DNA from 2 places in the Priestia sp. ST2 genome. Region 2 is predicted to be linked to the other one. Evidence: predicted binding sites of a transcription regulator. Region 2 holds the regulator's gene; the other holds the start of a gene.
The links. Region 2 encodes Rex, which represses fermentation and respiration genes when NADH is low (regulators of the CRP and FNR family bind a similar motif). Its sites were predicted from a motif close to TTGTGAAATATTTCACAA; they were not measured.
Positions count from the first base shown of each region.

Region 1: the regulator Rex is predicted to act here: its motif matches at 1,481-1,498, upstream of AC0KUU_RS22590 (AtpZ/AtpI family protein).

Region 1 is NZ_JBVVNT010000005.1:223,853-227,269, reverse strand. It holds gene AC0KUU_RS22595 (S8 family serine peptidase) at 1-1,414, shown strand, start outside; gene AC0KUU_RS22590 (AtpZ/AtpI family protein) at 1,712-1,933, shown strand; gene AC0KUU_RS22585 (ATP synthase subunit I) at 1,940-2,311, shown strand; gene atpB (F0F1 ATP synthase subunit A) at 2,330-3,040, shown strand; gene atpE (F0F1 ATP synthase subunit C) at 3,131-3,343, shown strand.
Region 2 is NZ_JBVVNT010000018.1:11,231-14,647, reverse strand. It holds gene AC0KUU_RS29470 (ABC-F family ATP-binding cassette domain-containing protein) at 1-853, opposite strand, end outside; gene AC0KUU_RS29465 (redox-sensing transcriptional repressor Rex) at 1,312-1,950, shown strand; gene tatA (twin-arginine translocase TatA/TatE family subunit) at 2,004-2,189, shown strand; gene tatC (twin-arginine translocase subunit TatC) at 2,205-2,960, shown strand; gene AC0KUU_RS29450 (YdiK family protein) at 2,986-3,213, opposite strand; gene AC0KUU_RS29445 (CPBP family intramembrane glutamic endopeptidase) at 3,210-3,417, opposite strand, start outside.

The sequences.
Region 1 (3,417 bases), on a different contig from region 2:
AATTGTAACGGTTACATCCAGCGGCAATTCAGGTCCAGGTTTATGGACCGTGGGCTCTCCAGGTACAGCGGGAAAAGCTATTTCGGTTGGCGCTTCTGTTTCCCCGACAACAGTTCAATTTCTAACAATTGGATTTAACAAAGAAAAAATTATGATGGCGCCAGTAGAAGGGTCTCGTCCATGGACGTTTAATCAAACGCTGCGTGTAATAAATGAAGAATACTTCAAAGAAGAGCAAAAGCATGCGTTGGGTAACGTCATTTTGCTAAAAGCAGAAGGAAATGTGGTTGAAAAAAAGATTAAACAAGCTGAACAGGCAGGAGCAAAAGCCGTTATTTTATATAGTCCGACTGAAAAAAGCATAATCGGTAAACTACAAGAATCAGTAAATATTCCAGTGATATGGGTAAGTAAAAAAAACGGTGATACCATTAATCAATACATTCAGTCTCAACAGCCATACTTACGCACTGGCAAGCAAGTGGTGCAAGACTTGCTCACATCTTTCAGTTCAAGAGGACCTGTAACGACTACTTGGGGAATCAAGCCGGACGTCGTCGCACCTGGTTACTTCATTAATAGTACAGTTCCTGGGGGATATGAACGCATGCATGGAACAAGTATGGCTGCGCCCCATGTAGCTGGAGCGTGCGCTCTTATTTTACAAGCTCACCCGAACTGGTCTCCTGAACAAGTCAAAGCTTCATTGATGAACACAAGTAAAGTAATGCAGCAGCTAAATGGTCAAACGTATCGCGTATATGAACAAGGAGCCGGGAGAATTCAAATAGCAAAAGCTGTCACAGCAGACTCTTTATTTTATCCATCTTCTTTATCTTTCGGTATTTTTACGCGCCCATCAAAGAAAGTCTTATCATTTAAAATTGATAACCAGTCTGATAAAGCAAAAACGTATCGCTTGAACGTTCCGAAAAGGGATGAAGGAGTGAATTGGGATGTTCCATTACCCGTCACGGTGCAGCCCCATCAGACAAAAGAAATAGCTGTCACTTTATCGGTGCAGCCCCGTTTTAAAAATAAAGGTATATATGACGGATATTTGGAAATAAATGATTCACGTGAAACATTTTCGCTTCCTTATATGTACATGGTTAGCATTCCAGATTATCCCCGTGTCATGGGATTGCAAGTAGCAGCGGAAAAAGAGAAAAATACGTATAGCTATGAACTGTTTTTGCCTGAAGGAGCAGATGAGTTAGGCGTTGCTCTTTTTGATAAGCAGTCTTTACAGTTTATATCGTATTTAGATGTTGACGTTGATGTAGAAAGAGGCATGAGAAAACGGAAAATAACGATCGATGAATCGCTTGTACCGGGAGCGTACCAAATATTTGCATTTGTGAAAAAGCATAGACAAGAGCATGTTGTAAACAGTACAATAACGATTGAATGAACCTCTTTAAATGTTTTCATTTGAAGAGGTTTTATGTGTGGCAGAAATGTGAACAATAAGAAGAGATTGTGAAGTTTTTAGCTTAAACACATTGACATTAAATATACGCTATTGTATGCTTACAGGGAATATAAATGATAAGGTTTTCAACCTGTGAAAACCGTTGATATTTCTGCGTATTTTATTAGCTGTTTTTACCTTTTTTAGCAATTTTTTTTGCCTTTCTATCATATATTGAGCTATAAAAACGATAGAGAATTCGGAAAAAAGAAAATTTTGCAAAAGGGGTATGAGCTTATGAAAGATCGCAACCGTCATCCTTTGCAAGCGATGGCATTAGTGTCAATCATTCTATCACAGTTAGCAGGTTCAGTCTTAATTGGCTTATTCTCTGGAAGATGGGCTGATCAATGGCTTGACACCGAACCACTATTTTTGATTTTAGGCCTTCTTTCAGGGCTAGCAGCAGGTGTTTTTATGATGCTGCGGACAGTCCACCATTTTTTTTCAGGAGATTAATAATTCATGCAGGATTTGCAGCACGTTTTTCCAAGACTTCGTTCATACATATTGTATTTGTTAGCATTATACGTTCTCGGCTGGGGATTTACAAGTTATAAGGCTGTTTTTGCAGGTTTAATTTTAGGAACCGCCCTGAGTTTGTATAATTTGTGGAACTTAGTAAGAAAGTTTGAGCAGTTTGGACAGGCGTTGGATGAGGGGAAAAAGCCCCGTTCAATTGGGACTGTTGTAAGATTTGCAACAGCTGCTCTCGCAGTTGTGATTACCATCTCTTATCCAAAAACCTTTCATATTATTAGTGTAGTTGTGGGATTAATGACGTATTACGTTGTCATTATCATAGATTTAGTTGTTCAAAATATGCGTAGAAGATAGAAAGAGAGGTGAACACAGTTGGGTCATGAATCACCAACTATAGAGTTTCTAGGCCTTACTTTTAGTCAAAGTAACTTGCTTATGGTTACCGTAGCTTCTGTTATTGTATTCTTAATTGCAGTTTTATGTACTCGTACTCTTGCTATGAAGCCAAGCGGTGCACAAAACTTTATTGAATGGGTCTTAGATTTTGTTAAAGGACTCGTTAATAGCAATATGGATTGGAAAACAGGTGGCCGCTTTTTGACGCTAGGTGTAACTTTACTTATGTACATTTTTGTGTCAAATATGTTGGGTCTTCCATTTGCCATCGTGATTGACCATAACTTATGGTGGAAATCGCCAACCGCTGATCCAGCAATTACGCTGACGTTAGCCGTTATGGTAGTTGTACTATCACATTACTATGGTATTAAAATGCGAGGGTTCTCTGCATACACGAAAGATTACTTCAAGCCAATGGCATTTTTATTCCCGCTTAAGATTATCGAGGAGTTTGCCAATACGTTAACGCTTGGCCTTCGTCTTTACGGTAATATTTATGCTGGGGAAATTTTGTTAAGCTTGCTAGCTGGTTTAGCAACAACAGGCTTCCTAGGTACAATTGGAGCTGCTATTCCAATGCTTTTATGGCAAGGATTTAGTATTTTTGTAGGCGCAATTCAGGCCTTCATTTTCACAATGTTAACGATGGTTTATTTATCTCACAAAGTGAGTAGCGACCATTAATTTATAAAGCTTTGTTCAAGTAATACCCAATTTGGACAAAACAAAACTTAGTTAAACAAAATCATATATATTAAGGGAGGACTTTATAAAATGGGTTTAATAGCATCTGCAATTGCGATTGGTTTAGCGGCACTAGGTGCTGGTATTGGTAACGGTCTTATCGTTTCTAAGACGATTGAAGGCACAGCTCGCCAACCAGAAGCACGTGGTACATTAACTTCAATGATGTTCGTTGGGGTTGCCTTAGTTGAGGCGCTTCCAATTATCGCCGTAGTTATTGCATTCATGGTACAAGGTAAATAATAATGTGTTACATGTGGCGAAGATCATTCAAAAGAACCTTCGCCATTACTTTATGTCTTTAATAAGTAAATTAT
Region 2 (3,417 bases):
CGATGTTTCGCTGAATAAAATCATTCAGTTTTGCGACTTCATCTTGCTGCTTTTCGTACTGACGCAACTCTTTTTCATATCGCTCTGCTTTTTGTACAAGGTATTTAGAGTAGTTGCCCGTGTACTTGACCGTTGTTTTTTGTGTGACTTCATACACTTGATTTACGACCTTATCAAGGAAGTAACGATCGTGTGAAACAATTAAAATAGCTCCTTCATACCCTTGCAGAAACTGTTCCAGCCATGCTAAAGTTTCAATATCTAAGTGGTTGGTAGGCTCATCCAGAATAAGCAAGTCTGGCTTTGTTAAAAGCAGTTTTGCAAGAGCCAAGCGCGTTTTTTGTCCACCGCTCAAGGAGGAAATAGGGGTGCTATAGTCAAAGTTTGAGAAACGGAAACCGTGAAGAATAGATCGTGTATCCGCTTCATATTGATAGCCGCCTAAATCTTTGAACGTTACTTGAAGCTGATCGTACTCTTTGGTTAGTTTTTCGTATTGAACTGAATCATTAAAAATGTCTGGATCGCCCATCTTCGTTTCAAGCGTACGTAATTCTTTTTCCATCTTCTTTAACGGAGCAAAGACTGTCATCATTTCTTCCCATATGGAGAGTGTTGACTCAAGAACTGTATCTTGTCCCATATAATCAATGGAAACACCTTTAGGTTTAATAATTTCTCCGCTGTCATAAGAAAGCTGCTCAGCAATAATTTTTAATAAAGTTGATTTACCTGCACCGTTTCGTCCCACTAGGGCAATGCGGTCTTTTGATTGTACTTCTAACTTTATATTCGATAAAATGGGTTCTGCCCCATAGTATTTTGTAATACCGTTCAATTGTAGAATAATCATTTTTTCACCTCTAGTAGTATATCCATAGTGTATTTTAACATATTTTCAACTACAAGTTCTTCCTACAAGCGTTTGTAATTTTTAGAGGGACAAGAACAAATGATGAAGCGAATGTTTTGATTCATGAAATAAAATGATTTTACCTGCACATTTTATACAGGATACTATGTTAAAATAAGAGATAAGTGCATCTCTGAACTTATATATGATGGATGTAGAAAATCCGTCATGACTAACAAACGGATCCTTTGAAGGGCTAATTGCTTCGTTCTAGCTACCGACTTTAAGTATTCCTGGATAGACAAAAGGCGTCGGGGTGTGAAGCGGAGTATATATAAAACAAGAGAAAAGAGAGAGAATTGGAAGCGCTACCTCAAGGCGGTTGAGGCTTTGTGAAAGGTAATGCAATATGACTTGAAAATGTTAGTAATGACATACATGAACTGAGGGGGTACAACGTGAACACTGAACAATTAAAAATACCACAAGCAACGGCTAAACGATTGCCGCTTTATTATCGTTTTTTAAAAAACTTGCATGCTTCTGGTAAACAGCGTGTTTCGTCAGCGGAGTTAAGTGAGGCAGTGAAAGTTGATTCTGCTACTATTCGCCGGGATTTTTCTTACTTTGGAGCATTAGGGAAAAAGGGATACGGCTACAATGTGAATTATTTACTTACATTTTTCCGTAAAACGTTAGACCAAGATGAAGTAACGAAAGTAGCACTGATTGGCGTAGGGAATCTGGGAACGGCCTTTTTAAATTATAATTTTATTAAAAATAATAACACCAAAATTGAGTGCGCTTTTGATGTGATAGAAGATAAAGTCGGTACAAAAGTAGGCGACGTGCCGGTTTATCACCTTGACCAATTGGAAGATTATATGAGTGATGATATCTCAGTGGCGATTTTAACCGTTCCTGCCACTGTGGCTCAGCAAATTACCGATCGTTTAGTGAATTGCGGAATTAAAGGGATTCTAAACTTCACTCCTGCACGCTTAAACGTACCGGATGAGATTCGACTGCATCATATTGATCTGGCTGTAGAATTACAGTCGCTTGTCTACTTTTTGAAAAATTATCCTGTTGAATAAGATGGACTGTGTTACGATTTCCTTAAGTCTAAATTAATAAGGAGAGTGGGAATATGGGGATTGGAGCAGGCAGTTGGATTATTATTGCGATTGTAGCACTGCTTATTTTTGGACCGAAACGGTTACCGGAGCTAGGAAGATCAGTCGGGCAAACGCTTAGAGAGTTTAAGCATGCCGCTAGCGGTGCCTCAGAAGATCGTGAAAAAGATAAACAGCGTCAAGTAGATGACAAAGAGTAAAAGGGTGATCATAGTATGACCGAACAAGAAATGTCAATATATGATCATATAGGAGAGCTGCGAAAGCGCATTTTAATTGTTTTATTTTTCTTTGTCATTGCCACAATTGGCGGCTTTTTTATAGCGGATAAGGTTATTGTCTATTTACAGCATGCTGATGAGGCAAAAAATTTAACGATGAATGCATTTAGGCTAACAGATCCAGTTAAGATTTATATGCAGTTTGCTGTTATTATCGGCTGTGTACTTGCAGCTCCTGTTGCACTGTATCAACTTTGGGCATTTATTAGTCCTGGTTTATATGAAAAAGAGCGTAAGGTAACGCTTGGATATATTCCTGTTTCCATTTTTCTCTTTATCGGCGGTGTCTCTTTTTCTTATTTTGTGTTGTTTCCATTTGTCGTCGATTTTATGACGCGCGTTTCTGATGAGCTGAATGTAAACCAAGTGATTGGCATTAATGAATACTTTTCTTTTTTAATGCAGCTCACACTGCCTTTTGGCCTGTTGTTTCAGCTTCCTGTTGTCGTCATGTTTTTGACGCGATTAGGAATTATCACGCCTATGTTTTTATCTCAAATTCGAAAGTATGCCTATTTCGTACTGCTAGTTATTGCCGCACTTATTACACCACCAGAATTGCTCTCGCACATGATGGTGACAGTGCCGCTCTTAATTTTGTATGAAATCAGCATCATTATTTCCCGCATTTCGTATCGCAAAGTGTTAAAGGCAAGGGCAGAGCAAGAAAGAGAAGATGTTAGTATGTAAAAAAACCACTGAAACAGTGGTTTTTTTATTTAGATGAATCATCTTGATTTTTATATTGCTGCTGCAACTTTTTAATTTTATAGTGCAAGATAAAAATGCGCACCGCAAATCTGAAATCGAACGCGGCTACGAGTGCAAATAAGATCGTGGGGAAATTCCACACGGTTTCCTGAGCATTTTGAATAGCCAGGTAGGTGAATAAAACCCCCATAATAATATAAATAAACCCTCGTGTTAAAGGGATATTCTTCATAAAAACATGCCTCCAAAAATAAACTGCATTTGTTCTGCTTGCTTTTGCATTTCTATAATTTTATCTGCAAAAATAGTTTGAGATAAAATAACGACTGTATTCATCAACACGTGAGCAATAATGGGTACAATAATTAGTTTTGTTCTTGCATAAAGGAATGCAAATACAAATCCCATGGCTGTATACACGAGCAAATGTTTAAAA